DNA from 2 places in the Vallitalea pronyensis genome. Region 1 is predicted to be linked to the other one. Evidence: a T-box and tRNA genes for the amino acid it is inferred to sense, from the RefSeq annotation. Region 1 holds a T-box; the other holds one or more tRNA genes.
The links. The T-box of region 1 lies ahead of HZI73_RS18440 (phenylalanine--tRNA ligase subunit alpha). A T-box ahead of a tRNA ligase gene usually reads a tRNA of that ligase, here a tRNA-Phe.
Positions count from the first base shown of each region.

Region 2: it encodes a tRNA-Phe, which carries the amino acid that the T-box ahead of HZI73_RS18440 (phenylalanine--tRNA ligase subunit alpha) is inferred to sense. The anticodon was not compared.

Region 1 is NZ_CP058649.1:4,401,940-4,412,495, reverse strand. Features, by position in the region: gene HZI73_RS18445 (non-ribosomal peptide synthetase) at 1-7,711, shown strand, start outside; T-box leader at 8,016-8,254, shown strand; gene HZI73_RS18440 (phenylalanine--tRNA ligase subunit alpha) at 8,384-9,403, shown strand; gene pheT (phenylalanine--tRNA ligase subunit beta) at 9,504-10,556, shown strand, end outside.
Region 2 is NZ_CP058649.1:374,815-385,370, forward strand. Features, by position in the region: gene rsmI (16S rRNA (cytidine(1402)-2'-O)-methyltransferase) at 1-824, opposite strand, end outside; gene HZI73_RS01575 (tRNA1(Val) (adenine(37)-N6)-methyltransferase) at 821-1,594, opposite strand; gene HZI73_RS01580 (PSP1 domain-containing protein) at 1,616-2,539, opposite strand; gene holB (DNA polymerase III subunit delta') at 2,539-3,531, opposite strand; gene HZI73_RS01590 (YaaR family protein) at 4,136-4,573, opposite strand; gene HZI73_RS01595 (cyclic-di-AMP receptor) at 4,611-4,940, opposite strand; gene tmk (dTMP kinase) at 5,145-5,777, opposite strand; gene HZI73_RS01605 (aminotransferase class I/II-fold pyridoxal phosphate-dependent enzyme) at 5,779-7,200, opposite strand; tRNA gene HZI73_RS01610 (tRNA-Lys) at 7,470-7,543, opposite strand; tRNA gene HZI73_RS01615 (tRNA-Phe) at 7,596-7,671, opposite strand; tRNA gene HZI73_RS01620 (tRNA-Met) at 7,677-7,753, opposite strand; tRNA gene HZI73_RS01625 (tRNA-Tyr) at 7,889-7,970, opposite strand; tRNA gene HZI73_RS01630 (tRNA-Thr) at 7,980-8,052, opposite strand; tRNA gene HZI73_RS01635 (tRNA-Val) at 8,115-8,187, opposite strand; tRNA gene HZI73_RS01640 (tRNA-Asp) at 8,226-8,299, opposite strand; rRNA gene HZI73_RS01645 (23S ribosomal RNA) at 8,435-10,556, opposite strand, start outside.

The DNA.
Region 1 (10,556 bases):
CAATACAAAAGTATACATATTAAAAAAGAAGAATAAAGTACTACCAATAGGCGTACCAGGAGAACTTTGTATAGCTGGAGAAGGCGTAGCAAGGGGATACCTAAACAGAACCGAGCTAACAAAGGAGAAGTTTGTAGACAATCCATATATAGCAGGAGAAAGAATGTATAAGACAGGTGACCTGGCAAGATGGATGCCCGATGGCAACATAGAATTCCTAGGAAGAGTGGACGAACAGGTAAAAATAAGGGGATATAGAATAGAGCTAAGGGAGATAGAAGCTCAGCTTTTAAAGCATGAAAAAATAAAGGAAGCAGTGGTAGTGGCAAAGGAAGATGAAAGTAATCATAAATATTTGTGTGGCTATATCGTAGTAGAAAATGAACTGAAAGTACAGGCGTTAAGAAAGCACCTAGCTAAGGAGTTACCGGACTATATGATACCTACAAGCTACGTAGAGCTTGACAAGATGCCACTTACAACAAGCGGAAAGATAGATAGAAAGGCACTACCTGAGCCAGATGGCGATATGAATACAGGTGTAGCTTATGTGGCTCCAGAAAATAAAACAGAGGAAAGACTGGTAGAGATATGGCAGGAAGTGCTTAGCGTTGAAAAAGTAGGCATAAAAGATAACTTCTTTGAACGAGGCGGACATTCATTAAAGGCCACTTCCCTTGTATCAAAAATCCATAAAGTATTTAGTGTAGAAGTACCACTCAGGGAAGTGTTCAAAAAACCAACCATAAAAGAGCTAGCCATATCTATAAAAAGCAGAGAAGAAAGCATATATACCTCAATAGAGCCAGTGGAGAAGAAAGCCTATTATGAACTATCATCGGCACAAAGAAGGCTATATGTATTGAATCAGCTTGAAGGAGCACAGACAAGCTATAATATGCCGAGCGTAATGGAGATAGAGGGAAGTCTTGATAGAGATAAGCTGGAAGAAGCATTTAAGGAAGTTATAAGAAGACATGAATCCCTTCGGACCTCTTTTGAAGTAGTAGATGGCGAGCTGGTGCAGATGGTACATAAGGAAGCTGAATTTACAATAGATTATGAAGAAGTAAATGAGACAGAAATAGGTGAGAGAATAAAGGGTTTTGTAAAGGCATTTGACCTATCAAAGGCACCGCTTTTAAGGATGGGCTTATTAAAAGTACAAAAAAATAAGCATATAATGCTCTTTGACATGCATCATATTATATCGGATGGGGTATCAATGAACGTACTCATAAGGGAATTTACACAGATTTATGAAGGAAAGAAGTTTCAAGAGCTTAAAGTACACTATAAAGATTATTCGGTGTGGCAAAATAAGCTGTTAAAATCAGATGGCATGAAGAAACAGGAAGAGTATTGGATAAATAAATTTAGAGGAGAAGTACCCGTGCTTAGTATGTCTACCGATTATCCGAGACCATCCGTACAGAGCTTTGAAGGAGATCGTGTAACTTTTGAAATAGGAGAAGAATTAACAAGGAAACTGGAGACAATAGCAAAAGATACAGAGACAACCATGTATATGGTGCTTCTTGCTGCATATAATACCCTGCTACATAAATATACAGGTCAAGAAGATATGGTGGTTGGCTCACCAATAGCAGGAAGACCCCATGCAGACCTAGAGAATATCATAGGTATGTTTGTCAATACCCTTGCCATGAGAAATGAGCCAAGGGGAGACAAGAGCTTTAAAGAACTTCTTAGAAAAGTAAAGGAAAATGCCTTAAAGGCATATGAAAATCAGGATTATCCCTTTGAAGAACTGGTGGAGAGACTTGACCTAAAAAGAGATATGAGTAGAAATCCACTATTTGATACCATGTTTGTGCTTCAGAATACAGGAAGTATGGCTATAGAGATTCAAGACCTCATCTTTAAACCATACCCTATAGAAAACAACATATCCAAGTTTGACATGACATTAAATGGAGAGGAAAGGGATGGTAAGGTATATTTTGACTTTGAATACAGTACAAGGCTATTTAAAAAGGCAACAATCGAAAGGTTTGCAGAGCACTATAGAAATATACTAGAAGAAATAGCGGAAAATATAGAAGTGAAACTTTCAGAAATAGACATGATGTCATTAGAAGAAAGGGAGCAAATACTGTATGGATTTAATGATACAAAAGTAGACTATCCAAGGGATAAGACCATACAAGGGTTATTTGAAGAGCAGGTGGAAAGGACTCCTGATAATATAGCCGTCGTCTTTGAGGATAGACAACTGACCTATATGGAGCTAAATAAAAGGTCAAACCAGCTGGCAAGAACGCTGAGGGAAAAGGGCGTAAAGGCAGACAGCATAGTAGGCATCATGGTAGAGCGTTCAGTAGAGATGATTATAGGGATATTAGGCATACTTAAGGCAGGAGGCGCATATCTGCCAATAGACCCGGAATATCCTAACAGTAGAATCCAATACATGATAAAGGACAGCGGTGTAAAACTGCTTCTTACAGGAGGAGATGGTGCTTATAGTGTAGATACAGGCTGCTATAGGATAGATGTCTATGATAAGAGGTTATACAGAGGAAAAGCTTCAAACCTAGTCAAGGTAAATCACTCAGAAAGTTTAGCCTATGTCATCTATACATCAGGCTCAACGGGAAAGCCAAAAGGGGTTATGCTTGAGCATAAAGGCATATCTAATTTGAAAAATTACTATAAAACTTCTCTTGGTGTAAAAGCAGAGGATAGAATACTACAATTTGCAAGCAGTTCATTTGATGTATCCGTATTAGAAATAACCATGTCCTTGTTAAATGGAGCAGGATTATACATGGTTGAAAAAGAAATAATAGGAAACATTGCAAAATTTGAGGCATTTATAAATAAAAATAAGATAACCTTTGCTGCTTTATTACCAACATACCTTGTCAATATAGATCCAAATAATATAGAGACATTAAAGGTATTAATAACTGGTGGTTCGACCATATCAGCCCAGATAGTAGAGCGATGGGAAAAGCAGGTTAGATATATAAATTCATATGGACCTACAGAGGGGACAATATGTGCGACAGGATGGGATTCAAGAAGTAGGATTAGTAAGTGTCTTGAGTGTGTGCCAATAGGAAAACCAATAGATAATACCAGGATAAGCATATTAGGAAAAAGTGGAGAATTACAGCCAATAGGTGTGCCGGGAGAACTATGCATAAGTGGAGAAGGCGTAGCAAGGGGATACTTACATAGACCAGAGCTAACAAAGGAGAAGTTTGTAGATAGTCCATTTATAGCAGGAGAAAGAATGTATAAAACAGGTGACTTGGCAAGATGGCTGCCCGATGGCAACATAGAATTCTTAGGAAGAATAGACCATCAGGTAAAAATAAGGGGATATAGAATAGAACTGGGAGAGATAGAAGCTCAGCTTTTAAAGCATGAAAAAATAAAGGAAGCAGTGGTAGTGGCAAAGGATGATAAAAGTATTCATAAATATTTATGTGGCTATATCGTAGTAGAAAATGAACTGAAAGTACAGGCGTTAAGAAAGCACCTAGCTAAGGAGTTACCGGACTATATGATACCTACAAGCTACGTAGAGCTTGACAAGATGCCACTTACAACAAGCGGAAAGATAGATAGAAAGGTACTACCTGAGCCAGATGGCGATATGAATACAGGTGTAGCTTATGTGGCTCCAAGAAATAAAACAGAGGTAAGATTGGCAGAGATATGGCAGGAAGAGCTTGGTCTTGAAAAAATAGGCATAAAGGATAACTTCTTTGAACGAGGCGGACATTCATTAAAGGCCACTTCCCTTGTATTAAAAATCCATAAAGCATTTAATGTAGAAGTACCACTTAGGGAAGTGTTCAAAAAGCCAACCATAAAAGAACTAGCCATATGTATAAAGAACAGAGAAGAAAGCATATATGCCTCAATAGAGCCCGTGGAGAAGCAAGCCTATTATGAACTATCGTCGGCACAAAGAAGACTATATGTATTAAATCAGCTTGAAGGAGTACAGACAAGCTATAATATGCCGTGCGTAATGGCGATAGAGGGAAGCCTTGATAAAGACAAGCTGGAAGAAGCATTTCAGGAAGCCATAAGGCGACATGAATCTCTTCGTACTTCCTTTGAAATAGTAGATGGCGAGCCGGTGCAGATGGTACATAAGGAAGCTGAATTTACAATAGATTATGAAGAAGTAAATGAGGCAGAAATAGATAAGAGAATAAAGCATTTTATAAAGGCATTTGACTTATCGAAGGCGCCACTTTTAAGGTTGGGCTTATTAAAAGTACAAAAAAACAAGCATATAATGCTCTTTGACATGCATCATATTATATCGGATGGGGTATCAATGAACATACTTATAAGAGAATTTACACAGCTTTATGAAGGAAAGAAGCCTAAGAAGCTTAAAGTACACTATAAAGATTATTCCACGTGGCAAAATCAGCTGTTAAAATCAGATGACATGAAGAAGCAGGAAGAATACTGGATAAATAAGTTTAGAGAAGAAGTACCAGTGCTTAATATGCCCACTGATTATCCGAGACCACTCGTACAAAGCTTTGAAGGAGACCATATAGCATTTGAGATAGGAGAAAAGCTGAGGGGTAAGCTGGAAAAAATGGCTAAGGAAACTGAGACAACCCTGTATATGGTGCTTCTAGCAGCATACAATACTCTGCTCTATAAATATACAGGCCAAGAAGATATGGTGGTTGGCTCACCAATAGCAGGAAGACCCCATGCAGACCTAGAGCATATCATAGGCATGTTTGTCAATACCCTTGCCATGAGAAATAAGCCAAGGGGAGACAAGAGCTTTAAAGCGTTTCTTAGAGAAGTAAAGGAAAATGCTCTGAGAGCATATGAAAATCAGGATTATCCCTTTGAAGAGCTGGTAGAAAGACTTGACCTAAAAAGAGATATGAGTAGAAATCCACTATTTGATACCATGTTTGTGCTTCAGAATACAGGAAGTATGGCTATAGAGATTCAAGGCCTGATCTTTAAGCCATACCCTATGGAAAACAACATATCACAGTTTGACATGACATTAAGTGGAGAGGAAAGAGATGGGAAGGTATACTTTGATCTTGAATACAGTACAAGGCTATTTAGAAAGGCAACACTAGAAAGGTTTGCAGAGCACTATAGAAATATTTTAAACGAAATAGCTGAAAATATGGAAGTGAAACTTTCAGAAATAGGTATGATGTCACACCAAGAAAAAGAGCAGATACTATATGATTTTAATGATACAAAAGTAGACTATCCAAGGGATAAGACCATACAAGAGTTATTTGAAGAGCAGGTGGAAAGGACTCCTGATAATATAGCCGTCGTCTTTGAGGATAAGCAGCTGACCTATATGGCGTTAAATCAAAGGGCAAACCAGCTTGCAAGAATGCTGAGGGAAAAGGGCGTAAAGGCAGACAGCATAGTAGGCATCATGGTAGAACCTACAGTAGAGATGATTATAGGTATCATGGGTATTCTAAAGGCAGGAGGCGTATATCTGCCAATAGATCCGGAATATCCTAACAGTAGAATCCAATACATGATAAAAGACAGTGGTGTAAAACTACTTCTGACAGGAAGAGATATTGCAAAAGGGATTGAGGCAGGCTGCCATAGGATAGATGTCTATGATAAAAACTTATATAGGGGAGCAGCGTCAAACGTAGTCAAGGTAAATCACTCAAAAAGCTTAGCCTATATCATCTATACATCAGGCTCAACTGGAAAGCCTAAAGGCGTCATGATAGAGCATAGAAGCGTTATCAACCTTACGACTTCTCAAAAGGAAGCATTCAAGATAGATGAACAGGATAACATATTACAATTCTCATCTATCTGTTCGGATCCTTCCGTAGAGCAAACATTTATGACGTTGTTTAGTGGCGCATCGTTAGTATTAATTGATAAGGAAAGGATTTTAGATCCCCATAAATTTGAGGCATATATAGCCGATCACAAAGTAACCCATATAGATTCTGTGCCGGTCTTTTTGGATAAGATCATAAGCCATAAAAGCTATAGCTTAAAACGGGTAGTTTCAGGTGGCGATATATGTTCCATAGATTTAGCAAAAAAATGGTATAAAACCGTTGACTTTTATAATGCGTATGGACCAACGGAAACCACTGTTACAGCCATTCAATTACTGGTAAAGGATAGTGATGTGGATAAGGAATTATCCCAATTAAGCATTGGTCAACCCATAGGCAATACAAAAGTATACATATTAAATAAAGAGCATAAAGCGCTGCCAATAGGCGTGCCAGGAGAACTGTGTATCAGTGGAGAAGGTGTAGCAAGGGGATACCTAAACAGACCAGAGCTAACAAAGGAGAAGTTTGTAAACAATCCATTCATACCAGGAGAAAGAATGTATAAGACAGGAGATCTGGCAAGATGGCTGCCTAATGGCAACATAGAATTCCTAGGAAGAGTGGATGAACAGGTAAAAATAAGGGGATATAGAATAGAGCTAGGGGAGATAGAAGCTCAGCTTTTGAAACACGAAGAAATAAAAGAAGCTGTGGTAGTGGCAAAAGAAGATGAGAGCAGTAATAAGTACCTGTGCGGCTATATCGTCGTGAAAAATGAAGTGAAGGCACAGGAACTAAGAGAGTACCTCTCCAAGGAACTGCTGGATTATATGATACCGTCATGTTATGTGGAGCTCGACACCATGCCCCTTACTCCAAATGGTAAGATAGACAGAAAAGCCCTGCCAGAAGCAGATGGTAGTATACACACAGGAGCTGCGTATACTGAGCCCACCAATGAAGTCGAAGCAAGACTTGTAAAGCTATGGGAGGAAGTCCTTAAGGTAGATAAAGTAGGCATAAACGATAACTTCTTTGAACTTGGGGGACACTCGCTAAAGGCAGGAGCGATTATTTCAAGCATCTATCGACACTTTAAGGTAGACATACCACTCATGGAGATATTTAAAACTCCCACAATCAAGGCGATTGGTAAGCTCATAACGCATTTAGAGCGAGACGCTATCTTAAAAAATGACAATAACTGTATTTTATTAAATGAGAAACGAAATAAAACCATATTTGCATTTCCACCTATTATTGGAAGCGCTATTGCCTTTAAACATCTTGCAAAATATATGGATTCCCATTCATTATATAGCTTTGACTATATTGAGGATGAAGACAAGATTAAGCAATACGCGGACTTCATCATGAGCATATCTGACGAAGAACCCTATGTCCTAATGGGCTATTCAGCAGGGGGAAATGTGGCCTTTGAAGTAGCAAAGGAACTAGAAAAGAGGCATAAAAAGGTTTCAGACATACTTATGATAGATGCCTATAGAAGGCATCAGGTTGATGCAAAGGAAGAAATAACAGCTTTTAAGAAGGAAGAATTAGAACAAGCCTTCTTACATTTCATACAAGGTGATGAAGGGCATGAAGAAGCAGCTGCCACCATGGATTTCTTTGTATCAAAGGCAATGGATCAAACACAAAAATACATGGCATATTTTCAAACCATGACCAATGAAGGAACAATACATGCCAATATCTATATGCTAAAATCAAATGAAAGTATCGTAGAAGATCCTGAAAGATACTGGGAAAAGGTAACAACAGGTGTTGTTAAAGTCGTTGAAGGCATAGGAAACCATGAACATATGCTTTCTGATTCGACATATGTAAAACACAATGGTAAGCTCATAAGAGCGATATTAGAGGAAATAAAGAGATTGTAAGCTTATGAGATGGCAGTCATATCCCCTCTAAAGAAAAATAATAAGGTATTCAAAAAACCGAGTAAGATTCCTACGATAAAGGGAAATGTTACTCGGTTTTACCTATGGACTTAAACTTTGTACCTATCATTCGTATCTTAATCGTATACGAATAACCAAATGCGGTATCAGAAGGGTTAATAAAATTGTCTAAGTTCGTTTATATTTTTCTTCAGGTCATCAAGTGCTAATCACTATAACTTTTAAATTAACCCTTGACACATGGAGTGAATATGATAGAATATAATCAATTGTATAGTGATTAATAAAAGCAATGACGGTGTCAGTAAGTAATTATTTTCTTATAGAGAGAAAGTGTCATAGGCTGCAAGCACTTTTAAGTTCAGATAATTGCCCAATTTCCCACCTAAGCTGTATTTCTGAATGAGGTAATAAGCCAGTAAGAAATAACGTTAAGCACGTTAAGCTTCCAAGAGCCATGACAGGGATATCTTAGATGTTATGGAATGAGGGTGGTACCGCCGACGATACTCGGTCCCTTACAGGGATGGAGTTTTTTTGTTGTTTTTATATGGTCACAATACAACCTTGTGACAGTGAATGAATACTTTATTCATCTTATATAGATGTGATAATCATTGTACGTAAAAAAGGTTTGAAAGGAGTCATAGCATGAAAGATAAACTACAAGCTATAAAAGAAGAAGCTTTAAAAAGAATTCAAGACGTGTCTGATCTAAAAATTCTTAATGACATTCGTGTTAATTACTTGGGTAAAAAAGGTGAACTAACCAGTGTATTAAGAGGTATGAAAGATTTGTCTAATGAAGAAAGACCTATTATAGGACAATTAGCTAATGAAGTACGTGGCATGATTGAAGACAAGTTAGAAGCAGCAAAAGGTGAATTAGCAAAGAAAGTAAGAGCGAAACAATTAGCAGAAGAGGTTATTGATGTAACCATGCCTGCTAAGAAAAAAACTCTTGGTCATCGTCATCCAATGAACATTGTCCTTGATGATATAAAAGATATCTTTATTGGTATGGGGTATCAGATTGTTGGCGGACCTGAAGTTGAAACAGATTATTATAATTTTGAGGCCTTAAACATTCCAGATAATCATCCTGCAAAAGATGAACAAGATACCTTCTATATTACGAAAGATATTGTCCTTAGAACGGCAACATCTTCCGTGCAAGTGCACACCATGGAGAATCAAAAACCACCCATTAAAATTATTGCTCCCGGTCGCGTGTATCGTTCTGACGAAGTAGATGCGACCCACTCACCAGTGTTTAATCAAATAGAAGGATTAGTCATTGATAAGAACATTACCATGGCTGACCTAAAAGGTGCTTTAGCTGTCTTTGCAACGGAGTTATACGGTGAAGATGTGAAGGTCAGGTTCAGACCCCATCATTTCCAATTCACAGAACCTAGTGCTGAAATGGATATATCCTGTTTTAATTGTGGTGGTGAAGGATGCCGAATATGCAAGGGTGAAGGTTGGGTAGAGATACTAGGTTGCGGCATGGTACATCCAAGAGTTTTAGAGATGTCTGGCATTGATCCCAATGAGTACAGTGGTTTTGCTTTTGGTATGGGAATTGACAGAATTGCCATGTTTAGATACAGTGTGAATGACATCCGTCTCTTTTATGAAAATGACGTAAGGTTTTTATCTCAATTTTAGCGAAGTATGATGGATTAGAATGTGGAGCTCATCATTAGCTCCAACATAGTGAAAGAGAGTAATTGTAACATTCATTATAATGATAAGGAAGGTGTAAAGCATGAATGTACCTATGCAGTGGTTGAAAGACTACGTGAATATAGATTGTGATATGAAAACATTTACAGACAGTATGACCATGTCAGGCTCCAAAGTAGAACGTTATGAAGAATTAGGTCAGGAGATCAGTGGTATTGTCGTTGGTAAAATATTAAAGATAGAGAGGCATCCTGATGCAGATAAGCTTGTGGTCACACAAGTGGATGTTGGACAGGAAGCGCCTATTCAGATTGTGACAGGTGCTAATAATATTAATCAGGAAGACTATGTACCTATTGCGCTATGTGGTTCTAACTTACCTGGTGGTATCAAGATAAAAAAAGGCAAACTTAGAGGCATTGAATCCAATGGTATGATGTGTTCCATAGAAGAATTGGGGTTATCATCAGAGGATTTTCCAGAGGCCCCAGAGGATGGTATCTATATTTTTAATGAACCTCATGAGCTTGGTATGGATGTTAAGCCTCTTTTTGGACTAGATGATGTTGTGGTAGAATATGAAATCACATCGAACCGTCCAGATTGTTTCAGTATTGTGGGTATAGCACGAGAAGCAGCAGCTACGTTTGATCTACCATTTCATTATCCAGAAACGAAGGTGGACGAAATTGCTGGCAATGCAGCAGACCATATTGATATTTCCATTCAGGATGATGACCTATGTGCACGTTTTGCAGGTCGTATTGTGCAAAATGTGAAAATTGGTCCTTCACCAAGCTGGATGAAGAAAAAACTTTTATCATGTGGTGTAAAACCCATTAATAACATTGTGGACATTACTAATTTTGTTATGTTAGAACTTGGTCAACCCATGCATGCCTATGATTTATCCAAACTAGTAGGCGGCAAAATCATCGTTAGACGTGCAGTGGATGGTGAGAAGGCCATGACCCTTGATGGAGAAGAACATGAACTTGATGCCTCCATGCTTGTGATAGCAGATGAAAAGAACCCAGTAGGTATTGCAGGTATCATGGGTGGTGAACATACAAAAGTCACAGAAGAAACAACAACACTGCTATTAGAAGCAGCTAATTTTGATGGTACAAATATC
Region 2 (10,556 bases), 2.2 Mb from region 1:
TGGTAGATGGCTCGTTTTGTTGTGCCCCGGTCTTTTGCTACTTGCTTCATGGCTTCTTTTTTTGACATGTTTTCTTTCATATATTGATTCATGTGTTCTTCGATGGTTATACTTTCCCATTGTTTAATCCTATCATCCCGTATGCTCTCCAGAGATTTACCTTCAACAATCAGTACATATTCCCCTCTTGGGTCTTCTTGGCTATATTTCTTAATGGCTTCGTCTAAAGTCATGGGAAGCACTTCTTCAAATTTTTTCGTTAATTCCCGTGTCATGCTTACCTGCCTGTTTCCAAGTGTATCTTTTATGCTAAGTAAGGTTTGCTTTAAGCGATGAGGCGCTTCATACAAGATAATGGTCCGATGTTCATCCTTTAGTTGTTCCAACACCATCTTTCGCTCTTTTTTATCATGAGGCAAAAACCCTTCAAAAACAAATCGTCTGGTGGATAATCCTGATAATATTAAACCTGTAATGAGGGCTACTGGGCCTGGTATGGATGTGACAGGGATGTTATGATCATGGCATAACTTAACCAAATCTTCTCCTGGGTCTGAGATGCCTGGTGTTCCTGCATCGGTTACTAAAGCAATGCCATCACCTGCTAATAATTTTTCAATCAGTACCTGACCTTTTTCCATCTTATTGTGTTCATGATAACTGATAAGGGGTTTATTAATACCCAGATGATTTAATAATTTTTTTGTATGCCTGGTATCTTCTGCTGCTATAAGGTCTGCTTCTTCCAGTATCCTCACAGCTCTATACGTTATATCTTCCAGGTTGCCAATGGGTGTTGCTACCAAATATAATATGCCCGTCATTGTACCACTCCCTTACTTACATCTGATGGGCGGGTTGCATACCCATAGATATTATAAATCTCATCTGTATATTGTCCTACCTCTTCATACACAATGAGGGGCGGCTCCACTTTTAACAAAGGTTTACCATGTCGAACGGATTCAATGAGTATCATGTTAGGCTCTTTATGGACATAAGGATGCACGAATCGCATACGCTTAGGTTCACACTTATACTGTTTTAACAGCACCATGATCTCAGGCAGCCGATGGGGTCGATGAACCATGTAGAACCTTCCCCCTACTTTTACAAGGGATGATGCTGTTTTAATCACATCTTCTAATGTGCATAATACTTCATGTCTTGCTATGGTTTTGGGCTGAAATCTATTTTTTAGCCCGCTTTGACCCTGCATATACGGTGGATTGGATGTAACCACATCAAAACTAGATAAAGGAAACAGACTGTCTGCTTCCTTTATATCACCTTGAACAATGGATACTTTATCGTCTAGCCCATTCAGATGAACACTTCTTGTCGCCATCTCTACGCTATCTTCTTGTATCTCTAATCCAATAAAATGTTTCCCTTTTGTCTTGGCTTCAAGCAAGATGGGTATAATACCAGTTCCTGTGCCCAGATCAAGTACATGTTCTCCCTCCTTAACCTGTGCAAATCCTGATAATAAGACCGCATCCATACCAAAACAAAATGTCTTAGGGTTTTGTATGATTTTATATTTTCTTCTATGCAGGTCATCTATGCGTTCATTGGCTTTTAACTCCATCATATTAATACCTTTCAACTCAGCTTATTCCCGCTTCATTTTACCTTCTTTTTTCTCTAGATTAAGAAGTGTTTTTAGTTCTTCCTGATCTTCTTGAGATATATCTTCATTGTTTTTATGTTGTTGTTTACGACAACGTTTAAACTTCAATTCATTGGATTTGTATTGTAGAATCTCAGGATCACCATCTTCTTTACGGGTAACAACTTTAACCATTTGGCGAAGAACGTTAACACTCAACACTTCTCCCTTAAAACCTTCTGGTGTAATAACCCGATCACCCACATTCGGTAATGCTTTATTCAGATAATCATAGGTACCTTCCTCATATTTTAGGCAACACATCAGTCGTCCACATACCCCTGAGATTTTCGTTGGGTTAAGGGATAGATTCTGTTCTTTTGCCATCTTAATGGAAACCGGTTGGAATTCGCATAAATGGGTGTGGCAGCATAATGCTCGACCACAGATGCCAATACTACCAATCATTTTTGTTTCGTCTCTTACACCAATCTGCCTTAACTCAATACGGGTTTTAAAAATCGCTGCTAAGTCTTTTACCAACTCTCTAAAGTCGATGCGGCCATCTGCCGTAAAATAGAAAAGTACTTTATTATTATCAAATGTATATTCCACATCGATAAGCTTCATATCCAGTTCGTGTTTCTTGATTTTTTTGATACAGATACCAAATGCTTCTTTTTCTTTAGCACGATTTTTTGCTTCTTTGGCATCGTCTTCTTCGGTTGTGATCCGGATTACACTCTTTAGCGGTTGAATAACCTCATCTTCTGTGACCTCTTTCACACCGATAACAACTTCTCCATATTCGATTCCTCGAACAGTCTCTACAATGACATTTTGTCCTGCTTGGATATCTAAACCATTAGGATCAAAATAATAGATTTTCCCTGCCTTTCGGAATCTAACACCAATTACTTTTATCATTATGAATTCTCCTTTGTTTGTAATAACATCATTTCTATCACTAATCTATAATTAGAATTATATCGTAATAAATCCTTAGCGTTATGTATGTTCTGAGTCATCACGCTTATTTCATTATACGATAAAACCTGTGCTTGTTTCAACAGGGTTTTGTATTTATCACCATTAATCAGTAAATCATCTGTTTGTAACTTCTTAACCAATAGTAAATCCCGAAACCAAGTCATCATTAAATCCAGAAAATCATTAATCTGATCCTTAAAGGCATCGAATCGTTCACTTAATACCATCAACCCATAATCATCACTATGAATCATCTCATTGACAATATCAATCATCTGGTCACGCATGTCCAAAAAAGCCTTAGAAGTTATGAGTGCCATCCCTTTACCCATGTTCCCTTGTGAAAATGATGCCACTAATCTTGCTTGCTCATGGGTGACATCATGGGCTTGTAACAAATGAGCCATCATCTTATCATCTGATACAGGTTTTAATTTTAGCACCACACATCGGGATAGTATCGTAGGTAAAAATCGATTGACATTACGGGATAAGAGTAATATCACCGCATAGGGTGGTGGTTCCTCAATGGTTTTTAATAAGGCATTCTGGGCCTGTTCCGTCATGGTATCTGCTTCATCAATGATATAGACCTTATAGGGATAGTGATAAGGTTTTATATGTATATCCCCATTAATCTGCTCTCGAATATCACCCACACCAATACCTGTTTTTTTGGATGGCTTCACATACACTGTATCTGGATGATTCAAGGTATCAAAAGTCTTACAGGACACACAATCATTACAAGGGGTTATCCCCTTTTTCTCACATTGAATGGTCTTGGCAAAGGTATTGGCTAATAACTTCTTACCCATTCCCTTCTCCCCATCGATAATATAAGCATGGGATATCTTACCTGTCCCAATAGCGCTCTGTACATGCTCCTTTATGTTATCTTGTCCTATAATTTCCTCAAATGTATACATCTTATCTATAACCTTTCTGGTCCTTATCTATTCATACAAATCATACATTCATGATACTGCATCTTATCTATAGCTTCTTCTCATCTTCCTTATTCATATTTTATTATATTTTTTATGATTAATCTATATAAAATTTCATTATCCATCATGAGGCCTTAGCTTTTATTTCTCCGCCAACTAGTTACTCATACTATAAACATAACTAATAGTATACACATAACCGTTATCAATTAAAAAACTTATCCACATTTTCTTTAAAAGTTATACACTTATATACCTTTTTCTTTCTAATAATAGAACAAAGCGACTACGTCGTGTCTTGCGAAGCAAGTTGTTGCATTAGGAAAGTTTCCTTGACACATATGAAAACGCTTCTATTTCATATGCTAAATTTAGAGGACTTTCCTATAAGAATAACAAAAACCATATGATATGTCATCACAACCTTGCAGTATTGCTTCTATCCATCGCTCTGTGCAACAAAACAATTTCTTATCATAAATAGAAGCAATAAATCCAGCGAGTCCGTTTAACATACCATATGGTTTATCTTTTAAAATACCCTATGAAAATGAAAATACCTTTACGTACGAACGATTTTATTTTAAGTGATAATATCTAATAACAATCCTCGAATCTCATCCACATGCCCTAAAATCTTCAGATTATTTTTCTCATCTTGTATTAATGCTTGGGCTAACTCATCAACGTGTTTATCCACCCGTTTAACAATACCATAAACCCGGTGTCTACCTCGTCGGTCTAAGAAATTTTCTCTTGAAAACTTATGGGAATGGGTGACCACTTCGTTCACAAATTCCTTAATTAATTCCCGGTATTTTTTTAAATCTTTTACATCCATGTGTTTGGCGATTTTCTGACCTTGGTCCGTAATATCACCAATCATCATTTTCAGCCTATCTTGAAGGGATGCTTCATCAATTTTACTTAACAAAGTAAACTTAAATGCTTCATGATCCTTCTGTTCTGTTCGGGTAACCTCACTGATCTTTTCAGGACTACTTACCGACCGTATCTTCATAAATGCTCCCCCATTCATGTATTGTAAACCTTATTCATTATATCTTGAGATATTGATCCACATCCAGTACAAAAACTGTTGCACCACCTACTGTTACTTCAATAGGATAAGGTAAATAGCCGTCTGGCATACCTGCAACAGGTGGGTTTAGTAAAGACATCTGCTTATTTGTTTTACACTCTTTTTTAATAATATCCAGCACTTCATCGAGTTTTTCTTTTTCTGTTCCAACAAAGATGGTTGTATTTCCTGTTTTAAGAAAACCTCCTGTACTGGCTAATTTGGTAGCCATAAAGCCTGCCTTATTTAATCTTTCCGTTAACCTATGTGAGTCTTCATCGTGAATAACAGCTATAACAAGTTTCATATTATCACGCTCCCATTAAAATTAATTATATTAATAGTATATGCTTTTACCGATAATATCGCTTTCTGAAGCATTGGTATCTCTTAGTAAACAAATGACAGAAGTATTCCTTTACTATGGAGCACCATATACTTGTTAGCTATTAGTATATGTATATTATCGGATAAAAATCGATTTTTATTTATGGCTATCTTTCAAGTTATCTTATGTGTTATTTACATTCAGCTTTTTCTCAATAACATTCACCACTTCTTCATGGATTAATTCCACTGGCAATAACCCATCAATAGCATATATACGTTCTGGATGTTTCTGGGCTAACTTTTTATACCCTTGACTTACTTTTTTATGAAATTCAAATTTTTGAAGTTCAAGACGGTCTAATTCCTGCTGGTCTTTCTTACGTTTAAGACCTTCTTCTGCGTCAATATCCAATAAGATGGTGAGATCAGGTTGTAATCCCCCTGTAGCATAACGATTAATTTCTTCAATATCATCCATACCTAAGCCTCTAGCATAACCTTGATAGATAACCGATGAATCAACAAAACGATCACAGATAACCACTTTTCCTTGGCTGAGTAATGGCTTAATAAATTGTTCCACATGTTGTGCCCGACTAGCGGCATATAGTAGCGCTTCTGTTGTATCTGACATCTCCATATAGTCTTTATTTAATACGATATGACGAATAGCTTCGCTAATCACTGTGCCTCCTGGTTCTCTGGTCAAAACAACTTCATACTGCTTGTCTTCTAGATAACGTCGTAACCTCTCAATTTGCGTTGACTTTCCAGATCCATCTGCGCCTTCTATGGTAATAAATAGTCCTTTCATATTACACCTCGTCAATGATTTGAATGGTTTGGCATGTATTATCAGCCATCCCCATTATGTCTAAGTCCCTATATTGTTCAACAATCCGTATGATACCTTCACTGATACGTTCTCCAGGTACAATAAGGGGAATACCTGGTGGAAAAGGTATGATAAACTCACCAATGACCTTACCAACAGATTCAATGAAAGATACCCGTCGTTTTTGCATTGTGTAGGCATCCCATGGCATGTATACTTGTTGAATATCTTCTATTATATCATAATGTTCATGGGTATTTCTAGTTTTCTTCAACCCTTTATCAATTTCTATTAATGCATGAGCAAAAGCCATTAAAGAGGCTTCATCATCGCATATAGATGTCATAGCAACGATATGATTTTTATCTGCTAACTCCACTTGTATGTTGTATTGCTCTCTTAAAAGATGATTGAGTTCTATACCTGTCTTATTTGCCACTGTACAATCAATAACAAGTTTGGATAGGTCCATATGATGAATATGGTGAACACCTATGACGTCCTGATTCACTAATTGAAGACAGTTAAGCTCTGAAACTAATTTTTCTCGGCATGTTTTTAAGTCCTTAACGTATTTTTCAAATAACACATCCCCTTGACGATCCAGAAGGTCCCTACAGCTGTCTAAACCATTCATCAGCATGTAAGAGGGGCTGCTGCTCTGAAATAAGGCTAAAGCCTCTTGTAAACGTGATAGATTAATCCTATCTGAGCCAACGTGGAGCATGGCACTCTGTGTATACGCAGGTAGTGTTTTATGGGTGCTTTGAACAACAATATCTGCACCGTATGCTAATACTGATGCAGGAAAATCATCATGAAATGAAAAGTGAGCACCATGAGCTTCATCCACCATCAATAGTTTTCCATGCTCATGTACTAGCTTAGCGATTGTTTTCACATCGGAAACCAACCCTTCATAATTAGGACTTGTAATAACCACCATTTTTGCTGATGGATTATCCTTAAGTAATTGTTCCAGTTGTTGAGGGTCTAAACCTGCTGCTAATCCATTCTCTGGTATCATACGAGGATAAATATAGATAGGGGTTAGCCGGCATAATAAAGTCGCATTATAAACCGATTTATGAGCATTTCTAGCCATGATGATCTTATCACCTTGACAACATACAGCCCATATAGCGGATAATATACCGCTTGTACTACCACCCACTAAAAAAAATGTACGTTTCGCACCAAATGTCTTTGCAGCTTTTTCTTGGGCTTCTAATAAAATACCATGAGGATGGTGAAGATTATCTGTGCCTTCTACTTCTGTTACATCAATAGCGGCATCTTCACTTAAGTGGGTACATCGACCTAATTTGTGACCTGGCATATGCATGGGGTAAATGTTTTTTTTATAAAGATACAATTGTTCGTACAACGTTGGTCTATCCATATTTCTCCACTACCTCCATTTCCATAGAGCTTAATAAATCATTATCATAGAAAGACATGGTTTGTTATGCAAACTAACTCAACCTTCATACGGATAAGATTCTGTACCACAAAGAAGATTAAATAACGCATACCATCATCTTTAGCTATTCTTAACGGCTTGTTCTCTTGGATATATCCTTTTACTTAATCTTTACGAGCCTTATTATAGCATATAACCCTATTTATTTTATATATTAAAAAATCGCCTACCCAATAGACGATTAAGAGTGAGTCACCCGGGACTCGAACCCGGGACACCTGGATTAAAAGTCCAGTGCTCTAGCCGACTGAGCTAGTGACCCATGTGTACCACTTAAGCCATAGGCTTAAATGACTACCTTGTATTCTTTTTGATGGTGCCCAGAGGCGGAATCGAACCACCGACACGAGGATTTTCAGTCCTCTGCTCTACCGACTGAGCTATCTGGGCATAATTGGTTGCGGAGAGAGGATTTGAACCTCTGACCTTCGGGTTATGAGCCCGACGAGCTACCAGACTGCTCCACTCCGCGATATTATGAAACGCATGTAAGACATTGTTTGTTACCATAAAGCAACTATCAAACATTATGTTTTGCTTATTCAAAGCCATTAAAAAAGCTTTAATGGTAAGAAATTGTTTTGCTTAAGCAAAGCCAATTCTTAAATGGAGGGAGAAGGATTCGAACCTTCGAAGGCGGTGCCAACAGATTTACAGTCTGCCCCCTTTGGCCACTCGGGAACCCCTCCATGTTACCAAGCCGACGATCGGACTTGAACCGATAACCTGCTGATTACAAGTCAGCTGCTCTGCCAATTGAGCCACGTCGGCATTACGCACGATTGCCGTGCTATATAAAATTCTATCCGTGTAAGGAATAGAATTTGATTTAGTGGGCGCAACAGGGCTCGAACCTGTGACCCCCTGCTTGTAAGGCAGGTGCTCTCCCAGCTGAGCTATGCGCCCTGGGAATGAAATTGTATTGCCATAAGTCTTTCGACCAACGACCCAGAAGGGACTCGAACCCTCGACCTCCGGCGTGACAGGCCGGCGTTCTAACCAACTGAACCACTGGGCCTCAGAATGATCAAACATTCAAAACAACACATTGAAAATACATGCACATCATTATATAATCGTTCATTTATCCATTATTACCAAAACAAGTACTTACTTATAACTTATACATCTTAACCCTTAGCTAAATCATAGCTAGGTCAAGCCCTCGACCTATTAGTATCGGTCAGCTGAACATGTTACCATGCTTACACCTCCGACCTATCAACCTTGTCGTCTTCAAGGGGTCTTACTACCTTACGGTATGGGATATCTTATCTTGAGGGGGGCTTCACGCTTAGATGCCTTCAGCGTTTATCCCTTCCAAACTTGGCTACTCTGCTATGCACTTGGTAATACAACAGATACACCAGCGGTTCGTCCATCCCGGTCCTCTCGTACTAAGGACAGCTCCTCTCAAATATCCTGCGCCCACGACGGATAGGGACCGAACTGTCTCACGACGTTCTGAACCCAGCTCGCGTACCGCTTTAATGGGCGAACAGCCCAACCCTTGGAACCTGCTACAGCTCCAGGATGCGATGAGCCGACATCGAGGTGCCAAACCACTCCGTCGATGTGAACTCTTGGGAGTGATAAGCCTGTTATCCCCGGGGTAGCTTTTATCCGTTGAGCGATGGCAATCCCACTTTCATACCACCGGATCACTAAGTCCTACTTTCGTACCTGCTCCACCCGTCGGTGTCACAGTCAAGCCATCTTATGCCTTTGCACTCTGCGAATGGTTTCCAACCATTCTGAGATGACCTTTGAGCGCCTCCGATACCTTTTCGGAGGCGACCGCCCCAGTCAAACTCCCCACCTGACATTGTCCCCACACCCGTTTAGGGTGCTAGGTTAGAAATCCAGTACTACAAGGGAGGTATCCCAACAGCGACTCCACAAAGACTGGCGTCCTTGCTTCTACGTCTCCCTCCTATCCTGTACATGTAATACCGAATCCCAGTATCAAGCTGGAGTAAAGCTCCACGGGGTCTTTCCGTCCTGTCGCGGGTAACCGGCATCTTCACCGGTACTACAATTTCACCGGGCGCGTTGTCGAGACAGTGCCCAAATCGTTACGCCTTTCGTGCGGGTCGGAACTTACCCGACAAGGAATTTCGCTACCTTAGGACCGTTATAGTTACGGCCGCCGTTTACTGGGGCTTAAATTCAGAGCTTCGCTTACGCTAACCCCTCCTCTTAACCTTCCAGCACCGGGCAGGCGTCAGCCCCTATACTTCACCTTTCGGTTTTGCAGAGACCTGTGTTTTTGCTAAACAGTCGCTTGGGCCTATTCTCTGCGGCCTCTCTAAAGAGGCACTCCTTATCCCTAAGTTACGGAGTCATTTTGCCGAGTTCCTTAACAACGCTTCTCCCGTCGGCCTTAGGATTCTCTCCTCATCTACCTGTGTCGGTTTACGGTACGGGCACATACAAAACAATAGCGGCTTTTCTCGACAGTTTGGATTCAGAAACTTCCCTACTTATATTTCGGTCCTCATCGTACTTCAGAAACGGATGACGGATTTGCCTGTCTTCCTATCCTTTGTACTTGAACGGGTTTTTCCATTCCCCGTTTTTCCTATCCTCCTGTGTCCCCACAGTTCTGTTTGCATGCGGTACAGGAATTTCAACCTGTTGTCCATCGACTACGGCTTTCGCCCTCGCCTTAGGTCCCGACTTACCCAGAGAAGATCAGCTTTACTCTGGAAACCTTAGATATTCGGCCGAGAAGATTCTCACTTCTCTCTCGCTACTCATTCCGGCATTCTCTCTTCTTAACAGTCCACTGCTCCTTACAGTACAGCTTCGTCCCAGTTAAGAATGCTCCTCTACCACTGATATTACTATCAATCCACAGCTTCGGTGTCATGTTTTAGCCCCGGACATTTTCGGCGCAAGATCTCTCGACTAGTGAGCTATTACGCACTCTTTGAATGTATGGCTGCTTCTAAGCCAACATCCTAGTTGTCTTCGAAATCTCACATCCTTTTCCACTTAACATGTACTTTGGGACCTTAGCTGGTGGTCTGGGCTCTTTCCCTTTTGACTACCCAACTTATCTCGCGCAGTCTGACTCCTGATGAGCATCTATATGGCATTCGGAGTTTGATATGTTTTGGTAAGCCTCGCGGCCCCCTAGACAATTCAGTGCTCTACCTCCATTAGACTCCATCAAGGCTAGCCCTAAAGCTATTTCGAGGAGAACCAGCTATCTCCGGGTTCGATTGGAATTTCTCCGCTACCCACAGTTCATCCCCACGTTTTTCAACACG